DNA from 2 places in the Peptoniphilus sp. DNF00840 genome. Region 1 is predicted to be linked to the other one. Evidence: predicted binding sites of a transcription regulator. Region 1 holds the regulator's gene; the other holds the start of a gene.
The links. The regulator HrcA, encoded in region 1, represses chaperone genes, less so after heat shock. The targets are predictions, from matches to a motif close to ATTAGCACTCNATANTATNGAGTGCTAAT.
Positions count from the first base shown of each region.

Region 1 (16,440 bases):
TTTAAGACTAAGGTCTTAATTTATGAAAAGTTGGAAAGAGGAGGGAAGTATAAAGTTCAGGGGAAATTTTATCCGCCTCTTCCTGCAATGAACAAGGGTACCTTTGACTACGAGAAGAATAATAAGTCTCAGGGAATTTATCTCCTTGGAAAGATTAGTAGATATGAGAAAATTTCTGAACCTAGAGGTCTCTACAAGTTTTCAAATCTTTTTCTTGATAGGGCAAAATATTTTTTTAATAAATATTTAGATGAAAGAAACGCTGGCTTGCTTGGGTCTTTAATCTTAGCTGACAAGTCTTTAGTTGATTCTTTGGATAGGGATAGGTTTGACTCTCTTGGTATGAGTCATATATTAGCTGTGTCAGGACTTCACATTGGGGTTCTTGCTCTCTTTTTAGAATTTATAATTAAAAAGCTGAGCAAGAATAAAAAGTTTACGGACTTGGTCTTAGTGATTATTTTATCCTTTTACATAATGGCAATTGGATTTCCGATTTCAGCTCTACGTGCCTTCTTGTTTTACATTCTTTACAAGGGCAACACTTATTTGGAAGAGGACATTGACAATAAGGATATTTTCTTCTTAAGTCTATCAATAATTCTTTTAATAAATCCCATGGCAATTTATTCCATCTCACTATTGTTGTCCTATGGGGCAATTTTTGGTTTGATTTTTGTCTATCCCCATCTCATTGAAAGAGTTTCAAGTAGGAGTCTTGTAAGTAAGTCTATAGTTGGGACCTTGTCAGTAATAATTTCTATTTTTCCCCTAGTAAACTATTACTTTTCTGGTTTTTCAATTTTAGTTTTTCTGGCAAACTTAATAATAGTTCCAATTTATTCTATTATCATCTCCTTAGGTTTTCTTATGGGCTTGGGTATACTTCCTGGTCTACTCGGAAGAATTTTAAATTTGTTAATGAATTCAACTTACGGACTTGAAAGCCTTTTGCTTTCTAAGGGGTCAATATTTTTAATATTAAAAGCCTTTAAGTTCCAGTATATTTTCATCTACTATATCTTACTTCTTGTAATTCTAAACAGGAGTAAATTAGATGAAATCATTAAACCTAACTTAAGAATAATAGAAATCTATGGGGCTCTTGCATTTATCCTAATGGGCTATGGTATATACAGAGACCTTATTAGCTTTGAGATAAGTCAACTTTATATAGACCAGGGGGACTGTGCTTTGATTTCTTATAAGGGAAGGAATTATCTCATTGATACTGGCGGGGCTAGGTTTGAAAATAAAATTGCAGAAAAATATTTATTTCCAAGTCTAAAGCTAAGAGGTGTTTCTACAATAGATGGGATTTTTATTTCTCACTTTGATGAGGATCATTTTGGCAACTTAAATAAAATTTTAGAAAACTACAAGGTAAAAAATATTTTTATAAATCATCTTCCAGAAGACCCAAGCATCTTAGAAGAGGGAGAAAAATATTCAAAAATTATAAAACTTTCTAAGGGAGATAAGGTAAAACTTTTTAAGGACACAAGGATGGAAGCCTTACTAGATAATGAGAAGAAGGAAGAAGAAAACGATAAATCCATGGTCTTACTCTTAGACCACAAGGGTTTTAAGACTCTTTTCACAGGAGATATATCAGCAGAGATTGAGAGAGAAATTAACTCAAAAATAGACTTGTTAAAAGTTGCTCACCATGGATCTAGGACTTCAACATGTGATGAATTTTTAGAAAAGACAAGACCAAAACTTGCAGTGATTTCTGCAGGCTATGAAAATTCTTATGGTCATCCCCATAAAGAGAGTCTGGAGAATTTAGAAAAACATGGTATCATATACTATGTTACTTCAAAAGATGGGGAAGTTGATTTTAAAATTTTAGGAAATCAGCTTAGGATAGAAGTGAACAATAAAGAGCAAGATTATAAACTTGATTTAATTTTGATTATTTTAAACACTAGCTTATTATATATTGTGGCGAGGAAAAATTATGAACTACAAGAAAATCTACAGAGATAGCGACCACTCTGGAGCCTACTTATTTTTTGGACAAGAAAAATATTTAATGGAAAATGCAGTGGGCTATTTAATAAATAAATATGTAAAGGGTACTGAGGTCTTTAACTACACCAAGTTCAAGGGAAGCGAAGTTAAGCCAGAGGATATTATCTCAGCTTGCGAGACCTATCCAGTAATGAATGACAAGAAAGTCGTTCTTGTTCGTGATGTAGTTGATTTTTTAGGCGAAAATGACTTAAAAGATTCCTTTTATGATTTTTTGGACAACTTATCTGACTTTGTAATTTTAATTTTTTGGGATACGGCAAACATCAAAAAGACTACAAAATTTTACAAGGCCTTTAAGAAAAAAGATAGGGACATGGACTTTGCAAAGTTAAACCCTGTGGACCTCAACAACTTTATTAAAGGCTACTTCATTAGGAAGGGAAAGGAAATTAGTCAAAGTGAAGTTTCTCTATTTATAGGAGAGAGTGGTTACAATTCAAAAAATGAAGATGTAAGCCTCCTAGACCTCAAGACAGAAATGGATAAGATTGCTTCTCATGCCAAAAATAAAAAAATTTCAAGAGAAGATATATCTAGCACGATTACAGAAAATATTGATACAAATATTTTTAAGTTTTTAGATGCCATGATGGGGAGGAGGAGAGAAGAATCTTTAAAGGAACTTCACAATCTCTATAAACTTGGAGAGCCTTCTCTTAAGATTTTTACCATGGTAATTAGGCAGGTAAAAAATTTATTATCTTATAAGATTTTATCTACAAAAAACATAAGTCAAAATGACATAATAAATAAGATGGAAGTGAAAAATTTCGAGTTAAAAAAAATAAGAGACTTTGAGAGAAACTTTTCTAAAGAATTTTTAATTAATTTTTATGAGGAATTAATAAAAACTGACGAGCTTTTTAAAACTTCATCCATTGATGAAAAATTAATTATGGAAACTTTAATTGTCAAATATTGTAATAAGAATTAGAATTTGCAAGACTTCTTGAAAATCACTTGCAATGATTTGTAATTCGTGGTAAAATAGCAAAAGCGTTAAATATTGGAGGTGAAACAATGGCAAATATTAAATCAGCTATCAAGAGAATTGATGTTGCTAGAAGAAATTCTGAACAAAACAAACCAATTAGAACTGAAATGAAAAATGCAGTTAAAAACTTTAGAGCAGCTCTTAATGAAGATAGAATTGACGATGCTAAAGAACTTCTTATTGTTGCAGATAAAAAGTTAAAGAAGGCTGCAAATAAAAATATAATCCACAAAAATCAAGCTTCCAGAAAGCTAAGTCGACTAGCTAAGGAACTTAACAGCAAGATCGCTGGCTAAGAGAAATTTTCCCGGGAAAGTTTCTCTTTTTTATTTAAAAGTGGTAAATAAATTCTAATAAAATAAAAAAGAGAATGAGAAAAAGAGGTAGATCAAGGGTCTACCTCTTTTTGTGTGCGTGCTTATTTAAAGAAATCTAATTCAACTTGGTTGGAAAGGTCACGTCCCTTTTCTGTAAGTCTTAAATTGTTATCTTCTAATAAAATTAAATTTGATTTTAAGTTTTTATCTATTTCTTTATCATAAATTTTTAAAAAGTCTTCATTAAATTTTTTCTTAAACTCATCTAAGTCAATGCCAGAGTTAAGTCTTAGTCCCATCATTATAAACTCATTCATCCTATCAGTTATACTTAAGTTTTCTGAGAAGCCTATAGGTTTTTCATTTGTATCAAGAGCCTCATAATAATCTTTAAAGTTATAATAATTTGTGTATCTCAAGTTTCCAATATTTGATGAGGCAGAAAGGCCAAAGGAAATATAATCTCTTAGCTTCCAATAGGTCATGTTGTGTCGACACTCATAGCCTTCCTTGGCAAAATTAGAAATTTCATATTGCTTTATACCAATATTTTTAAGCTCATCTACTACATAGTGATACATCCTTCGGTCTTCATCTTCAGTAGGAAAGGTCAGAGGAGACTTTTCATACTTTCTATAAAGTTTAGTTCCTTCTTCTAATATAAGTGAGTAATAAGAAATATGTGGAAGATTTAATTCTTTGACTTCTTTTATAGACTCTTCAATATCAGAAAATTTTTGACCAGGTAGGGCAAGCATTAAATCTAAATTTATATTTTCAAAGCCAGCTGACCTGGCAATTTTTATGGCTTTATAAATATCATCTTTTTTATGAATTCTTCCAATTCTTTTTAAGATCTCTTCGTTAAAGGATTGGGCACCAAGGGAAATTCTATTTATGCCAGAAGAAAAATATGCTTCTGCCTTTTCTCTAGTTAGAGAGTTTGGGTTTGACTCTATACTTATTTCTTTGTCATTAGAAAACTCAAAGGATGATAAGTCTTTCATAATTTCTTTTATAAAGCTAGAGTCAACTGAAGAGGGAGTTCCTCCACCAATAAAAACAGTGTCAATGACCCTATCTTTTAAAAAGTCCTCGTGTAATTTAATTTCTTTTCTCAAATATTTAAAATATTTTTCTACATTAGTTTCACTTAAAAGAGAAGAGCAGAAGTCACAATAGTGACATCTACTCTCACAAAAGGGTATATGAATATAAATTGAAATCTTATTTGTCTTCATCATATTTTAAAACTGATAAGAAGGCATCTTGTGGAATTTCTACGCTACCCACAGTACGCATTCTCTTCTTTCCTTCTTTTTGCTTTTCAAGAAGCTTTCTCTTTCTCGTAATATCTCCACCATAACATTTTGCAAGTACGTCCTTTCTAAGGGCACGAATAGTTTCTCTTGCAATTATTTTATTTCCAATTGCTGCTTGGATTGGCACTGCAAATTGGTGTCTAGGGATTACATCCTTTAATTTTTCACAAACATTTCTAGCACGATTGTATGCAGAAGATTCGTGAACAATTAAGGAGAAGGCATCAACAAGCTCTTCATTTATTAGGATATCTAACTTAACAAGGTCAGATTTTTCATAGCCAATTAATTCATAATCATAAGATGCATAGCCACGAGTCTTGGACTTAAGGGCATCAAAGAAGTCATAAATAACTTCGTTAAGTGGCATGTGGTAGGTGATAAGGGCTCTAGTTTCTTCTAAATATTCCATATTCTTAAAGACGCCACGTCTGTTTTGACAAAGTTCCATAACTTGACCAACGTAATCTGTTGGGGTCATAATCTCTGCCTTGACAATTGGTTCTTCCATATAGTCAATTTCAGTTGGATCAGGAAGGTTAGATGGATTTTGAATTGAAATCATCTCACCATTTTTTTTCATTACATTGTATATAACTGATGGGGCAGTAGTGACAATATTTAAGTCAAACTCTCTCTCAAGTCTTTCTTGAATTATTTCCATGTGAAGAAGACCTAAGAAGCCACACCTAAAACCAAAGCCAAGGGCAACAGAAGTTTCAGCTTCAAAGTCAAGGGCAGCATCATTCACCTGTAGCTTTTCTAAGGCTTCACGAACGTTGTTGTATTCTTCGCCTTCGCCAGGGTAAACCCCACAGAAGACCATAGGCACTACTTTTTTGTAACCAGGCATTGGTTCATCAGCCCTATTATTCTTAAGGGTAATGGTGTCACCAACTCTTGCGTCTTTAACATTTTTAATAGAAGCAGTTATGTATCCAACTTCACCAGCACTTAAAGAATCAAGAGGTATGTGACCATTTGAAGTAACTCCAACTTCAACAACTTCAAAGGACTTGCCTGTTGCCATCATAATTATTTCGTCGCCAGGTTTAACGGATCCATCAACAACTCTCACATCACAAATTACTCCCTTGTAAGAATCGTAGAAGGAGTCAAAGATTAAAGCCTTAAGGGGAGCATTATGGTCTCCACTTGGGGCAGGGACCTTATCAATAATTGCGTGAAGAACATCATCAATACCAATTCCTTCCTTTGCAGAGATAAGAGGAATTCCTTCAGTATCAATTCCAATAATATCTTCGATTTCTTCTTTTATTTCTTCTGGTCTAGCACTTGGTAGGTCGATTTTATTTATTACTGGTACAAGTTCAAGATCTTGGTCAATTGCTAGATAAACATTGGCAAGGGTTTGAGCTTCAACACCTTGGGCAGCATCAACAACAACAATGGCACCTTCACATGCTGCAAGAGAACGAGAAACTTCATAGTTAAAGTCTACGTGGCCTGGAGTGTCAATAAGGTTTAAGATGTACTCTTGACCATCTCTGTCGTCTTTATAGATTAACCTTACTGCCTTTAATTTAATTGTAATTCCTCTTTCACGTTCAAGGTCCATGGAGTCAAGGACTTGTTGTTCCATTTCTCTCTTTGTAAGCATGCCTGTTGATTCGATTAATCTGTCGGCAAGAGTAGATTTTCCGTGATCAATGTGTGCTATTATTGAAAAATTTCTAATATTTTTTTGATTTCTCAAATTTTTACCTCCGATTTCATGGGGATTAAATATTTTAAATTTTTCCTCTATTTCTTAGAGGTAAAATCCTATATACTGCTGCTGATTTTATTCTTTTCTTTTCAATTGGTCCAAAGTATCTGGAGTCAATGCTCATTCCTGGAAGTCTGTTGTCTCCCATGACAAAATACTCATCATCTTTTAATTTAAAGCATTCAACATCAGACTCTGTATAGTCTGATGAAGTATAAGCTTCTTCCAAGACTTTTCCATTTAATATAACTTTTCCATCTTTAAATTCTATTGTGTCGCCAGGCTTTCCAATTAATCTCTTAATATAATTTCTATTGTCATTTGGTGCATCTATTACCACAATTTCTCCACGAGGAAGGTCAGTGTATCTCTTATAAGAAAGACAAATTAACTTATCTCTTTCATTTAAAGTGGGGTGCATGGACTCTCCATTAACTACAGCTATATTAAAAATAAAATTTCTCACAAAAAGTGCAATTAGAACTGCAGCTACAATTGTAAGAATAAAAGATAGGGTTTCATTTTTTTTCATGTGATCATCTCCAATTTCTAATTTTATCATAAATAGGCAAAAGATTGGATAACTATTTATCTTATAAGTTGTAGGTATGATGTTACAAAATAAAAATAAAATTCTTGCATTAAATCAACTTATAAAATTTTAAATAGAGTGGTGAAGCAAATTTTTTTATTTAACAAATTGTGCAAAAAATTTTTATAAGTTTAAGTTGTGGAGGGTCCCTATAGACATAGAGACTATAAAAAATAAAAATTATATCATATAAATTTGTATCAAGAGGCTCCAAGGAGCTTGTAGGTTTAAAAAATTTTTTCTACTTTATTAGTTAATGATTAGTTAAAGAAAAACAATTTATATGAAGGGAGGACTTTATAAAAAATTATAAAGTTATATTATTTTATGAGCACACAAACTTTTGAAAAAAATTTTTTACAACTTTGTAGAGAGAAACTAAAGAAATAAAACAAAAAAATAAAGTGTAATAACTTTATGAAAATTTATTAATTTAAGACCTGTTAAAATTTAAAGTCCTAAATACTTATTAAATAAAATAAATAAAGTAAAGAAAGTCAAAAAAAGTCAAAATTATTTACAAATATCCTTGACAAAGTATTAGGTGTGAAGTATTATATACATAGATTAGCACTCGAGGTTAATGAGTGCTAACAAAGGAGGAGTTATGGATACTAGAAAAATTAATATTTTAAATGCCATAATTGAGGCGTATATAGATATGCCAACTCCAGTTGGTTCGCGAACACTTTCCAAAGATTACGACCTTGGAGTTAGTTCAGCGACTATAAGAAATGAAATGGCAGATCTTGAAGATCTAGGTTTTTTAAATAAGCCACATCAGTCAGCAGGAAGAATTCCGTCTGAGCAGGCTTATCGCTTCTATGTTGATGAAATCTTTAAAAACTTTAGTAGTTTTCACGACATAGATGCATCAAGAAAAATCATGGAGAGACTTTTATTAACTTCGAGAAATCACGAAGAATTTTATAAAAATGCAGTCAATCTCCTTGCCAATTTAAGTTCTTGTACGGCTTATCTCATAACACCACAGAAGGCCGATACAAAAATCAAAAGACTTACTCTAGTTAAGCTTGATGACTTTACAGCTCTTTTAGTTCTCATTGGGGACAAGGGAGTTATTGAGAAGTATTTTTTAGAGATAGAAAATATTTCTGACGAAGATTTTCATCTAATAGAGAAGGTCTTAAATGAAAAAATATCGGGAATTGATTTTAATGAAATTGAATCACTTAAGATTTCACTTTCAGAGGACATGATAAGACATGGCAAGTTTATTTCTGATGTTGTAAAAATTGCTAGTCAATTTAATAAAAATGTGTCTTCTATTGACATTTATTATGACGGTCTTACAAATATTTTAAACTTTGATGAATATAAGGACCTAGACAAGGCTAGAGATTTTATGAGCTTAGTAGAAGATCGGGACAGCTTATTCCAAATCCTAAAAAATGATAAGTTCACCAGTGATGTTGAAGTTATTATTGGATCAGAAAATATCGCAAGTCTCATGAAGGAAAATACTATTATAAGAGCTCCCTTCGCTAAGGAACATGGAGTCTATGGAAGTATTGGGATCATTGGACCAGTTAGAATTGATTATATTAGATTGGTCAAGGTCGTTAAAATTTTTAGCGACGCAGTGAAAAGTGGATTGAAGGAAATGTGAGGGAGTACATGACGAATGAAGATATAAAAAAAGATAATTTACAAAATGATGATATAGATATGAAAGAAGAAAATCTTGATGTGAATGATGAAGCTGAAGTAGATGCTTCTGATGATGAAAAGTATCAAGGTTTAATGGATAAGTTTATGAGACTTCAAGCAGACTTCTCCAACTGCAAGAGAAGGACTGAGGCACAAAAGTCTGAGTATGTTGAGCTTGGAGTAAAGAAAATTGCAAATGACTTACTTCCTGTCATAGATAACTTTGAAAGAGCCTTGGACTCAATTGTAGACAAGGATTCAACTTATGACGGAATATTAATGATAAAAAATCAACTTACTGACGTACTTGCAAAGGATGGCATAGTTGAAATGGATGCATTGGGAAAAGAATTTGATCCAATGTATCATCACGCAGTACTCACTGAAGATTCTGAAGAATACGACAGTGGTTATGTTATAGAAGTATTGCAAAAGGGTTATTTAATTAACGATAAAACACTAAGACCTGCAATGGTCAAAGTTTCACAATAAGGATTTAGGAGGAAATATTTATGGGAAAAATAATTGGAATTGATTTAGGTACAACTAACTCTGCAGTAGCAGTAATGGAAGGTGGAGAATCTGTAATAATTCCTAACATTGAAGGTAACAGAACTACTCCATCAGTAGTAGCTTTCACAAAAGACGGAGAAAGATTAGTAGGTGAAACTGCTAAGAGACAAGCAATCACAAACCCTGATAGAACAATCTCATCTATTAAGAGACATATGGGTTCAGATTTTACAGTAAAAATTGATGGAAAAACTTACACTCCACAAGATATTTCAGCTATGATTTTACAAAAATTAAAAGCTGATGCTGAATCTTATCTTGGCGAAAAAATTACAGAAGCTGTTATTACTGTTCCAGCTTACTTTACAGATGCTCAAAGACAAGCAACTAAGGATGCAGGAAGAATTGCAGGACTTGATGTAAAGAGAATTGTAAACGAACCAACTGCAGCAGCACTTGCTTATGGAGAAGACAAGGACAAGGATGCACAAACTGTTATGGTTTATGACCTTGGTGGTGGTACATTTGATGTATCTATCCTTGAACTTTCTGACGGTGTCTTTGAAGTACACGCAACTCGTGGTAACAATAAACTTGGTGGAGATGACTTCGACAATAGACTAATTGATTATATTGCTGAAGAATTCAAAAAAGAAAATGGAATTGACCTTAAGGCTGACAAAATGAGCCTACAAAGATTAAAGGAAGCAGCTGAAAAGGCAAAGAAGGAACTTTCTTCTACAATGTCAACAAATGTTAACCTTCCATTTATCACAGCTTCTCAAGCTGGTCCGCTTCACTTAAATATGGATATCACTCGTGCTAAGTTCGACGAACTTACAGCAGACCTTGTTAAGATGACTGAAGGACCTGTTAAGGATGCTTTAAAAGACGCAGGACTTTCTGCAAATGAAATAGATAAAGTTCTTCTAGTTGGAGGTTCTACAAGAATTCCAGCAGTTCAAGAATGTATTAGAAAGTTAACTGGAAAGAATCCTCAAAAGGACATTAACCCAGACGAATGTGTAGCTCTTGGTGCAGCTATCCAAGGTGGAGTTCTTTCTGGAGATGTTAAGGACCTACTCCTTCTTGACGTAACACCACTTTCTCTAGGAATTGAAACAATGGGTAACATTACAACAAGACTTATTGAAAGAAATACAACTATCCCAACTAAGAAGTCGCAAATATTTACAACTGCAGCAGATAATCAAACTTCCGTAGAAATTCACGTACTTCAAGGTGAAAGACAAATGGCAAAAGACAATGTAACTCTTGGTAGATTTACACTTGATGGTATTGCACCAGCAAGAAGAGGAGTGCCACAAATCGAAGTAACTTTTGATATTGATGCAAATGGTATTGTAAATGTAAGCGCTAAGGACATGGGTACTGGTAAAGAACAACACATCACAATTACATCTTCAACTAACTTAAACGAAGAAGAAATCGAAAAGAAAGTTAAGGAAGCAGAAATGTATGCTCAAGAAGATGCTAAGAAGAAAGACTTAATTGAAGCTAGAAACAACGCTGACTCAATGATTTATCAATCTGAAAACACACTTAAGGATGTAGAAGGAAAGATTTCTGATGCAGACAAGACTAAGATTGAAGAAGCAATCAAGGGACTTAAGGATGTAAAAGATGGTGAAGATCTTGAAGCTATTAAGTCTAAGACTGAAGAATTAACTCAAGCTTTTTACGCAATTTCAGAAGAAATTTATAAACAACAAGCTGGTCAAGGTCAAGCTGGTGGCTCACAAGCACAAGCTGATGATGATGTAGTTGACGCTGACTATGAAGTTGTGGATGAAGACGAAGAATAATAATTAAATAAAAATGTTGCAGTTTCGGCTGCAACTTTTTTTATGTAGAAAATTTTTTGGAATTCTTGTAAATTTACTTTTTAAAATCAAATTATAAAAGTGTAAATAAACTTTATTTTTTCTAGTTTTTATATTAGAATATACAACTATTGAGGTGGAAGATGAGAAATTTTTATGAAATTCTTGAAGTTGAAAAAAATGTAAGTAAAGAAGAGTTAAAGAAATCTTATAAGAAGCTTGCTAAAAAGTATCACCCCGACTTAAATCCAGGAGATAAAGTTGCTGAGGCAAAGTTCAAAGAAATATCCTATGCCTATGAAGTCTTAGCTGATGATGAAAAGAGACAAATTTATGATGCCTATGGCGAAGAAGGACTTAAGGGCAACATGGGTGGATCAGGAGGAAGTGGCTTTGGAGGTTTCTCTGATATCTTTGATGACATCTTTGATATTTTCGGCAGCTCAAGATCAAATAGATATGAATATGCAAACAGAAAAGATATGCCTAAGAAGGGACCTGATGCAAGAGTAGACGTTACTCTTGATTTCTTTGAAGCAATATTTGGAGTGGAAAAAGAAATTTCTGTTAAGGTTAGGGAAGAGTGCTCCCACTGTCATGGCAGCAAGATGGAACCGGGAAGTGAAAAACACACTTGTGAAACTTGTCATGGTACAGGTCAAGTTACTTCAGAACAAAACACACCTTTTGGAAGGTTTGTAAGGACTTCAGCTTGTGAAGACTGTAAGGGAACAGGAGAAGTTATAGAAAAACCATGTAAAGAATGTGGTGGAAGAGGAAGCAAGCTAAGAACTAAGAAGTTAAAAGTAAACATTCCTAAGGGAGTTGACACAGGAAATATAATTTCACTTAGAAACCAAGGTTCTGTTGGAGAGAATGGTGGCGAGAATGGAGACATCTTCGTCTACATTAGAGTTAGATCAGATGCAGTCTTTAAGAGAGAAGGTAACGACATCTACTTAAATATTCCGATTTCTTATTCTGATGCAGTTCTTGGAGCAAAGATTAAAGTCCCAACTCTTAAGAAGATCGTAGACTATGATATCCCTAAGGGAACTACAGGTGGAACAATTTTTAGGCTAAAGGGAGAAGGAGTCCCTTATGTCAATAGAGAAAAACAAAGGGGAGACCTCTTCTTCAAAGTTGATATTATTATCCCAAAAAAGGTTAGCGACGAGCAAAAGAAACTTCTTGAAGAATTAAGAGAAACAGAGCCAGAAGTTACAGAAAATAAAAAATCATTTTTAGATAAATTAAAGAACTTATTTGATTAATGCGGATCACTGATTCGCATTTTTTAATTTGTATAAAGAAATTATCTATAATATAATGAAACAAGGTGATTAGATGAAATACATTGAAATGACAATAAATACTTCAAAGGATAAAAAAGATATCATTGAAGGAATTCTATTTGATTATGGAATTTATACAACAGAAGAAATTTCTAGCGACATAGTTGAAGAGTTAGATCAAGACGAAAAGGATTGGGACTTTATAGATTATCCTCTTTTAAACTCAAAGGAAGGTGTTTTTGCACTTAGAGTTTATCCTGAAAATATGGAAGATGCAAAGAATTTAAAAGATGACTTGAGTGAAAAAAATCTTGGCCAATGTCTTATAGAAGAAAAGGATGACGAAGACTGGGCTAACAATTGGAAAAAATATTACAAGCCACTAGAAATTGGTGAGAAGCTTGCCATTGTTCCTGAGTGGGAAGCTTATGGCAATAACAAGAGAATAGTAATAAAAATAAACCCAGGTATGGCTTTTGGAACAGGAACTCATGAGTCAACATATATGTGCCTTGAACTTTTAGAGAGATATGTAAAAAGAGATGACGAAATCTTTGATATAGGTTGCGGGTCAGGTATCCTTGCTATAGCGGCTTTAAAGCTTGGAGCAAAGAGAGCCCTTGCAGTTGATATTGATGACAAGTGCATTGATGCTTCTCATGAAAATGCAAGCTTAAATAATATCAAAGACAAGATGGATATCAAAAAGGGAAACCTTCTTGACGTGGTAAAGGGTAGAGCAGACCTAATAGTTTCAAATATTATTGCAGAAATAATTGTGGATGAAATTAAAAATCTAAAGAACCACATGGATAAGGGTGGAATTTTTATAACTTCAGGAATTATAAAAGAGAGAAGACAAATGGTAATTGATGCCCTAGAAGAAAATGGATTCGAAATTATTGACGAGTTGGAAAAAAACAATTGGGTTGCTATTGTAGGAAGATTAAATGTATAGATTTTTTGAAGATAGAAAGTTCCAAGGAAATACAAATTTAAAGGAGGAAACTCTTCATCACTTAAAAAATGTAATAAGGATAAATGATGGAGAAGTCTTTCAAGTTGTTTTTGAAGATGGGATTTTTTCCTTTGCTTATGAAGGCGAAAAAATAAAAAATCTTGGGGAAGTCAAAGAATCTAATGAATCTAAGGTTAGACTTTCCTTATTTTTTGGAGTTTTAAAAAATAATAAGTCAGAAGATGTTTTAAGGCATGCCACAGAAATTGGAGTTAGTGACTTTTATCCTCTTATAATGGATAGGTCTATCTCAGATATTTCCAAGAAAAAAGAAAAGAAAATTGAAAGATTTCAAAAAATTGTGGAGTCAGCTGCAAAACAATCAAAAAGGGATGTAATACCTATAGTCCATGACATAATAAAGACAGAAGATATTTTAAATTTTTCTGGCGATTTAGTTTTATGTTATGAAGATGAAAGTAAGACGCAATTGGGCGATGTAATAAAGTCTTTAAGCAATAATGTAGGACTTGTTATTGGACCAGAAGGTGGTATTTCAGAAAGAGAACTTGAAATATTAAGTGAAGCAAAAAAGGTCGGACTTGGAAGGAGAATCCTTCGAGCAGAGACTGCAGCTATTACAGCTTCTTTTTATATAATACACGCAAAGGAGTGTGAGTAATGGAAAAAACTTTTTCAATTTTAACTCTTGGCTGTAAGGTTAATCAATACGAATCAGAAGCCATGAGTGAACTCTTTGAAAGTAGGGGATATAGACAAGTTGAAAATGATGACTTTAGTGATGTTTATATAGTTAATACTTGCACAGTTACAAACTTATCAGACAGAAAATCAAGGCAGTTTATTAGAAAATCCAAGAAGATTAATCCAGACTCAGTTGTTGCAGTTGTGGGATGTTATTCACAAGTTTCTCCTGAGGAAGTGAAAAGCATCGAGGGAGTTGATGTTGTTGTTGGCACAACAGAAAGAAATAGGATTGTAGACTTAATAGAAGAGTCCAAGAAAAACAATGAAAAGATAAACATTGTTAAGGACTTAAAAAACGTCCGTGAATTTGCCAATACAACTAATTTTGATAGCAACAACAGGACTCGTGCCTATATGAAGGTCCAAGATGGTTGCAACAGATTTTGTACCTATTGTATTATTCCCTTTGCAAGAGGACCCATTAGGTCAAGAACAATTGAAGACTCAGTTAGAGAGGCAAGAACTCTTGCTCATAGGGGCTTTAAAGAAATTGTTCTAACAGGAATTCATATCGGTTCTTTTGGAAAGGACCTTGGGGATATAAGATTAATAGATTTAATAGAAGCCATAGCTGAGGTGGATGGAATTGAAAGGATAAGACTTTCATCTGTTGAACCACTTATTATAAGTGATGACTTTATGGAAAGGGGACTTAAGACTGGAAAGTTATGTGACCACTTCCATCTATCTCTTCAAAGTGGATCAAACAATATTCTTAAAGCTATGAATAGGCGATACACTCGTGAAGAGTATATTGAAAAGGCAAATATTATCAGGAAGTATATGCCTCATGCAGGACTTACAACAGATATAATTGTTGGTTTCCCTGGAGAAAGTGATGAGGACTTTAAAGATTCAATGAAGATTGTAAGAGAAGTTGGCTTTTCAAGGATTCACGTCTTCAAATATTCTAAGAGGAAAAACACAAAGGCCGCCGTCATGAAAAATCAAATTGATGGAAATGTTAAGAAGGAAAGATCTGAAAAATTAATTGCTCTTGGAGAAGAATATCAAGAAATTTTTGAAAGAGAAAATATGAAGACACCACAGTCTGTTTTATTTGAAGAAGAACATGATGGAGTTTATTATGGTTACACTACTAACTACATTAGGGTTAAGACAAAATCTAAGGAAGAGCTTACAAATAAAATTAAGAAAGTGAAAATTTTAGATACGGGCGAAATTGCAAATTGTGAAGTTCTTGGTGATTAAATGTTAAATATAAGAGCTCACCATCTCTTGTGCACAAAAAATTTTGTTGGTCAGGGTTACAGTGATGATTTTTCAAAAAATATGACAAGGCTTATTAAGGAACTAGAAGAGAATCCAGAGGTTAAGCTACTAGCTGACCTTGATGATATTTGTGGTCCTTGTCCAGAAAACCTTGGACATAAGTGCAAGAATGACGACTTAGTTAAGTCTTACGACAAAAGAGTTTTAGATTTTTTAAACCTAACTCAAGATGAAATTTATTCCTGGGAGGACATAAAAAAGCTTGCCTGTGATATAATATTTTTAAAGAATAGGCGAGAAGAAATTTGTAGAGAATGTCAGTGGAATGAACTCTGCAAAGAAGTTGAAGCCAAAAGGAGGTAAGGATGGACTGTTTATTTTGTAAAATAATAAAGGGAGAAATTCCTTCAACAAAACTTTATGAAGATGAACTTGTGTATGCCTTTAGAGACATAGACCCACAAGCACCTACTCATTTTTTAATTGTTCCAAAGGAACACATAACATCAGCAGATGATCTTGATGAAAACCACAAAGACCTAATAGGTCACATCTTCTTAGTTGCAAAGAAACTTTGTGCTGAAGAAGGTCTTACTAAGGGTTATAGGATCGTAAACAATTGCAAAGAAGACGGAGGTCAAACTGTAGATCACCTTCACTTCCATGTACTTGGAGGAAGAAGTTTAAATTGGCCACCAGGATGATAAAAATTTTTACTAAAGCTGGGATAAATGTCCTGGCTTTTTTTATGTCATTTTAAATTTTAATAAGAAATTAAAAAAGTCAAAGCGGTGAACTAGTTTATATTTATTTTGCGGATGCGAAAAATAATTTAAGAGAGACGAAGACAAATAAAATTTTTAATTTTTCGAGAAGATTTTACTTTTAAATTTGATTAGTAAAAAATAAAAATTAAAATGTAAATAAGAAAAATATTATTGAAGTTTTGGGACTTATAGAGTATAATAAACCTAAATTGGCCGGAAGGTCATACTCTTTTCTACGAGAGGAGGTTAAAAAATGTCCGAAATCAGGGTTGGTGAAAATGAATCTTTAGACAATGCGCTAAAAAGATTCAAAAGACAATGTGCCACTAGTGGAGTTCTCAAAGAAGTAAGAAAAAGAGAACATTACGAAAAACCAAGTGTTAGAAGGAAGAAAAAA
Region 1 covers NZ_KQ960202.1:2,148-18,587, forward strand. Annotated here, with positions in the region: gene HMPREF1864_RS03630 (DNA internalization-related competence protein ComEC/Rec2) at 1-1,992, shown strand, start outside; gene holA (DNA polymerase III subunit delta) at 1,964-2,974, shown strand; gene rpsT (30S ribosomal protein S20) at 3,061-3,330, shown strand; gene hemW (radical SAM family heme chaperone HemW) at 3,453-4,592, opposite strand; gene lepA (translation elongation factor 4) at 4,579-6,390, opposite strand; gene lepB (signal peptidase I) at 6,425-6,934, opposite strand; gene hrcA (heat-inducible transcriptional repressor HrcA) at 7,602-8,624, shown strand; gene grpE (nucleotide exchange factor GrpE) at 8,633-9,157, shown strand; gene dnaK (molecular chaperone DnaK) at 9,178-11,004, shown strand; gene dnaJ (molecular chaperone DnaJ) at 11,166-12,296, shown strand; gene prmA (50S ribosomal protein L11 methyltransferase) at 12,370-13,275, shown strand; gene HMPREF1864_RS03685 (RsmE family RNA methyltransferase) at 13,268-13,957, shown strand; gene mtaB (tRNA (N(6)-L-threonylcarbamoyladenosine(37)-C(2))-methylthiotransferase MtaB) at 13,957-15,255, shown strand; gene HMPREF1864_RS03695 (DUF1284 domain-containing protein) at 15,256-15,639, shown strand; gene HMPREF1864_RS03700 (histidine triad nucleotide-binding protein) at 15,642-15,980, shown strand; gene rpsU (30S ribosomal protein S21) at 16,297-16,440, shown strand, end outside.

Region 2 (9,248 bases), on a different contig from region 1:
TTGGGAAGGACATTATTAAGCCTGAGACTATTAAGGTCATAACTGTTACTGTCACCATAGCGAGCTTTATTGACTTTATAATTCTCTTCTCGTTCTTTGCTCCGTAGTTGTAGGCAATTATCGGTACAAGTCCGTTGTTGATACCAAAGATTGGCATAAAGACAAAGGACTGAACCTTGAAGTAGGCGCCTAGTGCTGCTATGGCAGATGTAGAAATCCCTGAGAGCATCTTGTTCAATACATATATTGTAAAGGACTGGATTGTTATTGTAATCATGGATGGGATTCCAACAATATAAATGTCCTTTATAATTTTTGGATTAAAGGAAAGCTTCTTCATTGTTATGTCTGGATTAAATTTGTGTTGGAAGAAGGACCCACAAATTGCTCCAATTATTTGTCCCGTTACAGTAGCAACTGCCGCACCCTTTACACCCATAGCTGGCAGTCCAAAGTAACCAAAGATGAAAATTGGATCGAGAATTATATTTAATACTGCTCCAGTTAATTGTGTGAGCATAGTATAGATTGTTCTTCCCGTTGACTGAAGAGTTCTCTCCAAAAATATTTGAGTAAAGACACCTATGGATAAGCCCATTACAATTTGAAGATAGTCCACTCCATAGTTGATTATATTTTCATTTGTGGTTTGGGCAGACACAAAGGGTCTTGGCAAAAATCTTGACAAGATAAATAGAAGTAAGCCATATAAAAGGGCAAGTGTAAGTCCATTCTCTGCTGTCTTGTTGGCCCTGTCAAAGTTCTTCTCTCCCAAGTATCTCGAGATCAGTGAGTTCATACCAACTCCTGTCCCCACTCCAATCCCTATCATAATATTTTGTATTGGAAAGGCAATTGCTATGGCTGTGAAGGCTTCCTCGTTAATCTTTCCAATGTAGTAGGAGTCCACCAAGTTGTACATAGACTGGATAAACATAGAAATTACAATTGGAAAGGAAACTTGAAATAAAAGTTTTGGGATTGACATGGTCCCCAATTTATTTTCATTGTTTTGCACTTAATCACCTCTTAATCTTTCTATCTATAATCTTAACTATTATATAGGAAGATATAAATTTTTTAAAGTTTCTAAGTCGAATAAAATCAATTTGAATTTTTATAATTTTTCTCTTCACTTAACTTGTGACCTAATATTTTTTTACATTTAATCTCACTATGATAAAATGTAGGCAGAGGTGATTTTGTGAAATTATTGATTACGAGTAATATTCCAGAAAAAATTTACGATGAGCTAGACAAACATTTTGAAATAAGCTACCACGACTCCAACGTGCCACTAAGTAAAGAAGAAATAATTGAAATGATAAAGGGACAAGATGCCCTTCTCTGTCCTCTATCAGATAAGATTGACAAGGATGTAATTGATGCCGGCGACAAGTTAAAAATTATTGCCAACTACGGAGCTGGCTTCGACAACATAGATATTGATTACGCAAGAGAAAAGGGAATTGTTGTTACAAATGCGCCTGCTCCTGCTTCTGCTGTATCAACAGCTGAACTTGCCTTTGGACTTATGCTTGCTGCTGCAAGAAAAATCGTATCTGGCGACAAGGTTACTAGGGCTGAAGAATTTTATGGCTGGCGACCAACCTTTTATCTTGGAAGTCAACTTAAGGGAAAGACTCTTGGCATAATAGGGCTTGGCAACATCGGAAAAAATCTTGCTAAGAGGGCAAGAGCCTTTGAGATGAAGGTTGTTTATTATTCACGAACAAGAAAAGAAGATTTTGAAAAAGAATTTGACATAGAGTATATGGATAAAGATGAAGTGATAAGGTCCTCTGACTTCTTAAGTCTTCACACAGCTTTTGTGCCAGACCTTCGCCACATGATCTCAAAAAAAGAACTTGAAATGATGAAAAAAAGTGCTATATTAATAAATGCGTCAAGAGGTCCAATTGTTGATGAAGACGTCCTCGCCGATGCACTAATAGAAAATGTAATCGCAGGAGCTGCTCTTGATGTTTATGAGTTTGAACCAAGAGTAAATAAAAAACTTATGGACCTTGACAATGTAATCCTTGCTCCTCACCTTGGCAATGCAACTTTTGAAGCAAGACTTGAGATGGGTGAGAATGCAAAGGACAATTTAATTGATTTTAAAAATGGTAAGAATCCAAAAAATAAAGTAAACTGAGGTGTAAAATGATAAATTATTATAGTCCACAAGATATGACTATATGGTCTGGCAGAGTTGACGATGAAAATGACTACGAATCCTTTAGGTGGCATCAATGGGTTAAGCCCCTTGACCTAAACGACGAAAGCTTAACTCCCTTCGAAGGCAAGCTTGGTTTTGGAATTTTAGGTTTTGAATCTGACCAAGGCATTGAACTTAACAAGGGAAGGTTTGGAGCTGCTGCTGGTCCTGCTGCAATAAGAAAGGAACTTGCAAAACTTCCTTGTCAATTTTCTAAAGACCTAAAGATTTTTGATTGTGGTAATGTTACAAGTAAGTACACAACTCTTGAAGCCAGCCAAGACGAACTTGCTAAGGCTGTCGATAGAGTTCTTGAACTAAACTTATTCCCTCTTGTTCTCGGTGGTGGTCACGAAACTGCCTTTGGTCACTACAAGGGAATCAGCACTTTTCTTGACGACAGAGAAGACAACAAACTTGGAATTTTAAATTTCGATGCCCACTTTGACCTTAGACCTTATGAAAAGGGAACTGGTACAAGTGGAACTATGTTTAGGCAAATTGCCGACTATACTCGTGAAAAGGGAACTCAATATGCCTACTATGTAATGGGAATTCAAAAACACTCCAACACACTTTCACTTTTTAGGACTGCTGAAAAGTTAGGCGTTACTTATGTCTTAGGTAAGGACCTTATGAACGGCAACTTGTTTGATATTGGCCAAAATCTTGACGAATATATCCAAGAGCAAGACCACCTTTACGTAACAATTTGTATGGACTGCTTCACGTCTTCCTTTGCACCAGGAGTTTCTGCTCCTCAAGCCTTGGGTGTTGATCCAGAAAAAGTAATCCTACTTTTAAAACACGTCTTTTCATCTGGCAAGCCAATGAGCTTTGACATCTGTGAAGTTTCTCCAAGATTCGATCACGACTCTGTAACTGCCAACTTGGCATCAATTCTTGTCTACACTGTTGTGTCAACTATGGCTCAACACAAACTAGGCAAGGCAAACAAAAAATATATTCCTAATTAAGTTATAAATAATTATTTAAGCTAAAAAATTGCCATGGACCTCTCCATGGCAATTTCTTTATCAAAAATTATTTTCTTTTTACATTATAGAGAGTTACCAACCTCTATAGATATTTCATAAAACTTATCTAAGATGGCATCTAGCTTAAGATTTTTCTTTTCTTCGCCAGCTAGGTCCATAATCTTTTCTCCCTTGTGCATCATTATGAGCCTGTCCCCATACTTAAGTGAATAATTTAAGTTGTGAGTTACCATTAGGGCAGTCAAATTTTTTTCTCTCACAATTTTATCTGTGATTTCCATAACTGTGTCTGCAGTCTTGGGGTCAAGGGCTGCTGTGTGCTCGTCTAAGATTAAAAAATCTATGGGAACAAGAGTTGCCATTATAAGGGCAAGGGCTTGTCTTTGACCACCTGATAGGAGCCCAACTTTGTCATCTAACTTGTCCTCAAGTCCAAGACCAAGACCTCTTAGGGTCTCCCTATAAATTTCTCTCTTCTTTTTATTTATTCCTGGAGTCAAGTTCCATGACTTATTTTTGTTTTCTGCCATAGACATATTTTCCAAGATTGTCATCTTTGGTGAAGTCCCCATCTTTGGATCTTGAAAGACTCTTCCCATCTTGACGTATCTCTTGTGCTCAGGAATTTTTTTGAGGCTATCTCCATCTATTAGAATTTCTCCAGAGTCTTCTCTTAGGGACCCACAAATTATATTTAAGAGGGTTGACTTACCTGACCCATTGGACCCAATGATGCTAAGGAATTGTCCCTTGGGAAGGCTTAGGTCAAATCCAGAAAAAATTTTATTCTCATTAGCTGTTCCAATGTTAAAGGTTTTGTCGATTGATTTTAACTCAAGCATGTTGAACCTTCTTTCTCTTTCCCCTTCCTGCAATTAAAATCACAAGGAAGATTGCTGCTGTTATAAGTTTCATTGAATTTGCTGAAAAACCACATGCAATGGCAAGGGCAATAGATGCCTTGTAGAGAATTGATCCAACTAAGACCTTTGTAGTGTCCTTCATAAAGTCAAATCTCTCAAGGAGTTTCATACCAAGGACAACTGCAGCAAGACCCATTACCATAGACCCAGTTCCCATAGAAACTTCAAAAAATCTTTGCTCCTGACAAACTATGGCACCGCTTAGGGCTACAAGTCCATTAGAAAGTGCCAGACCACAAATTTTTACCCTGCCTGGGTCAACTGCCATGGTCCTGACAAGACTTTCGTTGTCACCACAAGCCTTTAAAATAAATCCAGCCTTGGTCTTTAAAAAATAATCTAAGATTATTTTCATCACAAGAACAAAGGGAATCATAACAAAGACCAAGTCAAAAGCTTGTAAGTTTTCTGGCACAAGTCTTGCAAGTCCTGTAGAAAAAATTGTATCTGCATTAAAGATTGGCACGTTGGCCTTGCCTGCGATTTTTAAATTAATTGTCCACAAGGCAGTTTGCATAATAAGACCTGCAAGTAGGTCTTCCACCTTTAACTTTATGTGGATAAGTCCTGTCAATGAACCTGCCATAGCACCAGCCAAGAAACTTATTACAAGGGCAAGTCCAGGGTTCACTCCCCTTAGGATTGCAAAAACTGTTACTGCTGCTCCCAGTGGAAAGGACCCGTCAACTGTTAAGTCAGGAAAGTCCAAGATACTGTAAGCAATATAAAGACCAAGGGCTAAAAAACTATAAGTTAGCCCCTGCTCAATTATTCCTCTTAAAATATCCATGTCCTACCTACTTTTCTGAAGGTATAGTAACGTCTGTTATATTTTCTGTTGCCCTATCAAGTAGGTTCTTTGGAAGATCTATGCCAAGATCCTTAGCAACCTTTGAGTTGATATATAGGTTTGGCTTATCTATAGTTTCAAAAGGCATTTCACTTGCCTTAGCTTCTCCCTTTAAAATTTTTGCAGCCATCTTACCTGTTTGCTTTCCAAGAGAAACATACTCAATACCTTCTGCACCAAGGCAACCCATATTTACTTGTTCAACTTCAGAACCAAAAACTGGAATCTTCTTTGCATTGGCCTTGTCCAAAATTGTTGGAAGAGAATTAACAACTGTGTTATCCAAAAGATTTGTCATTGCATCAACCTTTGAAAGCAAGTTGTCTGTTGCTAGAGGTATATCTGCTGTTGTGTTTATAGCTTCGTCCACAATAGTGAAACCGTACTTGCCTGCAAGGTCCTTGTAAATCTTTAACATTGAATCAGAGTTTGCTTCACTTGATGTATGAAGGATACCAAGTTTTTTTGCCTTAGGCATAAGTTCTCTTATTAATTTTAATTGGTCTTCCACTGGCAAGATGTCGCTTGTGCCTGTTACATTGCCAAGAGGTTTTTTATTTTTATCTGCAAGTTGAGCAGCAACTGGATCAGTGATTGCTGTATAGACAACGGGTATATCTGTTTTTGTTGTTGCGTTGTAGGCACTCATGGCTGCAGGTGTGGCGATTGCTGTTACCATATCCACCTTGTTGCCCACAAAGGCATCTGCTATTTGTGCTGCAATACCCATATCTGCTTGGGCATTTTGGTAATCAACTTCTAAATTCTTTCCTTCAACAAGACCTTCTTCTTCAAGTCCTTGTAAGAAACCTTCCCTACAATTATCAAGTGATGGATGTTGAGCAAATTGCAAAATTCCAATTTTATAAACTTTCTCACTATCAGAAGTTTTTTCTCCACTTCCCTTTGAACATCCGACTAACAACATAACTAATGACAATACTACTAAAATTTTTTTCATTTTTTTTCTCCTTTTTCCTCACACTATGAGAGAAGGATGGAAATAAAAAAAGACTTCCATCCCTAATGGGACAAAAGTCTTAACTTCTGCGGTACCACCCAAATTTGCATAAAGCACCCTCTCATCAATACTAACATATTGGTCTTATTTTAACGGCTAAGTCCCGTCGGGCATTACTCTAAATCAAAGATTTATTTCTTCCCGCCCTCAGAAGTCCATTCATTTAAACTTTACCTACAAGTCTCTCACCAAGTGACTCGCTCTCTTTAAAGCTCCATAAAAATTACTAATCTTCTTTATCGGTTTATTATTTAGGTATAATATAGGCTTTCAATTTTAATTTGTCAATAGCTTTTTTATATTAATTTTAAATTTTTAAAAAATAATTTGCTCCCTATTAAATATAAAGTTTCTCTCTCTTTAAAATTAAAGCTATAAGGTCAAAATAATCTCCAAAAGTTTGACTATTTTAATAAAAAGATATATATTATTAGCAGAAGCGCATAACGAGTGCTAATGAGGAAAGGTGATAATATGCAAAATAAAAAATACAATGCTGAAACAGAAAGATTAATGGACTTGATGATTCATTCCATTTACACAAATAAAGAAATATTCCTAAGAGAACTTATCTCCAACGCATCAGATGCCATGGACAAGATGTATTACATCGCCCTTAACGATGACAAGGTCAAGTTCAACCACGAAGACTACTTCATTAGGATTACACCTAATAAGGACAAGAGAACTTTGACAATAGAAGATGGTGGTCTTGGTATGACTGCCGAAGAACTTGTAGAAAACTTGGGAACAATAGCTAAGTCAGGATCTCTTGACTTCAAGAACATAAACAAGAAGGATGCTGACCACGAAATCATTGGACAATTTGGTGTAGGTTTTTACTCTGCCTTTATGGTTGCAGATGAAATTTCTGTCTTGACTAGGTCTTACAAGGAAGAAAAAGCTCATCTATGGAAGTCCAAGGGTGCAGAAGGTTACTCAATTGAAGATGCAGAAAAGGACAAACACGGTACTATCATTAGTCTTCACCTAAGAGAAAACACTAAGGAAGAAAATTATGATGAATATCTTGACGAATATAAGATAAGAGAACTTGTGAGCCACTACTCCAACTACATCTCCTACCCAATTAAGATGGAAGTGGAAAAGAAAAGACCAAGTGCCGACTCAACAGAAGATGATCCAAAGTTTGAATCCTATAGAGAAGATGACGTACTAAATTCTTCTGTCCCAATGTGGAGAAAAAATAAAAATGAATTAAAGGACGAGGACTACAACAACTTCTTCAGACAAAGACACTTTGGCTTTGAAGATCCCCTTGCCCACATCCACATCTCTGTGGAAGGTATGATTTCCTTTAAGGCAATTTTATACATCCCATCAAGAAGACCCTTTGACTTCCTAAACCCAGACAAGAAGGGTGGACTTGAACTCTACTCCAACGGCGTCTTAATTATGGAAAAATGCGAAGACCTACTTCCAGACTACTTGAGTTTCATCAAGGGAGTTGTTGACTCAGAAGACATTTCCCTTAACATCTCACGTGAAATGCTACAACAAACTCGTGAGCTACAACTAATTAAGAAAAATATAGAAAAGAAAATTCTTGATGAGCTTGCAAAGATTTTAAAAGACGATAGAGAAAAATACGCAGACTTTTTTAAAAACTTTGGCGTAAGTCTAAAGTCAGGTGCTTACGAAAATTATGGAGCAGACAAGGACAAGTTAAAGGACCTCTTTATCTACACAAGTACTAAGAGAGAAAATATTACTTTTAACGAGTACAGGAAGGATATGTTGCCAGACCAAGACTTCATCTACTATGCAAATGGCTCATCAATCGAAGCCATCAAAGACCTTCCACAAATCAAACACTTCATCGGCAAGGACATAGAAGTTCTTGCCCTAACAGACCCTATTGACGAATTTGTCATAAAGATGCTAGAAGAATACGACGACAAGAAGTTCAAATCAATTTCTGAAACAGATGAAGTCAAAGAAGAAGACGAAAAAAATCTACAAGACTATGTAAAGAAGATGAAAGAAATCTTAAAGGGAGAAGTTTCATCAATAAGAGAAAATCCAAACCTAAAAGATGACGCAGCCTACCTATCAAGCAAGGGCGAAATCTCCATTGAAATGGAAAAAACTCTTAGCCATATGCCAAACAACCAAGTCTTTAAGGCAGACAAGGTATTAGAAGTAAATCCAAACCACCCTGCTCTTAAAAAGCTAAAGGAAATGGATGAGTCTTCAGAAGAATTTAAAACTTACACACAAATGCTATACGATGGCGCAAGACTTGTAGCAGGACTTGAAATAAAAGACCCAATTGCCTACGCAAGAAATGTTTCAAAGTTGATGTAAGATTATAAAAACAAAAACCTTCAAAACAGCTCACAAAATTGTGAGCTGTTTCTTTATATACTCCACCATATTTGTTTCACAATTTCCATTAGCAAATTTTAAAAAATTTTGTTCCAGGGACTCCTAAAGGAGTCCCTGGAATTTTTTTCTCCATAAATTGGATTTTGATTTTTAAATGATATAATAAAACAAAAAGGAGGTTTTTAATGAACTTAAAACAATTGAAAAAATATTTTTTAATTTCCCTCTCTTTAACAAGTCTTTTAACAATAAATGCCTTCGCAGAGGGAGAGCGTGACTTTCGAATCACTGTGAACGAAAAAGAAATTCCATTAAACAACAATGTAGGAATGCCTTTTGTGGAATACGATAGAACTTTTGTACCTATCAGAGTTGTATCTGAAAACCTAGGTTACAAGGTTGATTGGAACCAAGACAAGAAACTCGTTACAATTAATGGTAACAAGAAAGTTGAACTTGTTGTGGGTGAAACTTCAGCGAAGGTTCAAGGAAAGAAAGTTGCAATAGATAGCACTGGCAAGGTTGCAAGTGTGCTTAAAAATAATAGGACTTATGTGCCACTAAGATTTGTTTCAGAACAAATGGGCGCAAAGGTTGACTACAAGCAAACCCCAAAACTTCATATTATAAACATTACGAAGGACGGAGTGCAAGTAGCACAAAATGATGCACCAGAAGGATATTTAAGACCTGGCGAAACTAAAGACGATGTACTTAGAAGAGCTAAGGCTAAATATACGGAAGGAAACGCACCAGGCAAGGTATCAGACAAGTGGATTGACCCTCAAATTGAAATATTGTATATGGACCCGTTTTCTGATAAATCAGGAAAACAACTACCTTTTAGTTTTTTAGTTATGAATGCTGATGAATTTAAGGGTAAGGA
Region 2 covers NZ_KQ960226.1:9,358-18,605, reverse strand. Annotated here, with positions in the region: gene HMPREF1864_RS05890 (MATE family efflux transporter) at 1-1,018, opposite strand, end outside; gene HMPREF1864_RS05885 (2-hydroxyacid dehydrogenase family protein) at 1,205-2,158, shown strand; gene hutG (formimidoylglutamase) at 2,167-3,198, shown strand; gene HMPREF1864_RS05875 (ABC transporter ATP-binding protein) at 3,282-4,061, opposite strand; gene HMPREF1864_RS05870 (ABC transporter permease) at 4,054-4,932, opposite strand; gene HMPREF1864_RS05865 (ABC transporter substrate-binding protein) at 4,940-5,953, opposite strand; T-box leader at 6,017-6,262, opposite strand; gene htpG (molecular chaperone HtpG) at 6,488-8,341, shown strand; gene HMPREF1864_RS05855 (copper amine oxidase N-terminal domain-containing protein) at 8,548-9,248, shown strand, end outside.
Region 2: the regulator HrcA is predicted to act here: its motif matches at 6,443-6,471, upstream of htpG (molecular chaperone HtpG).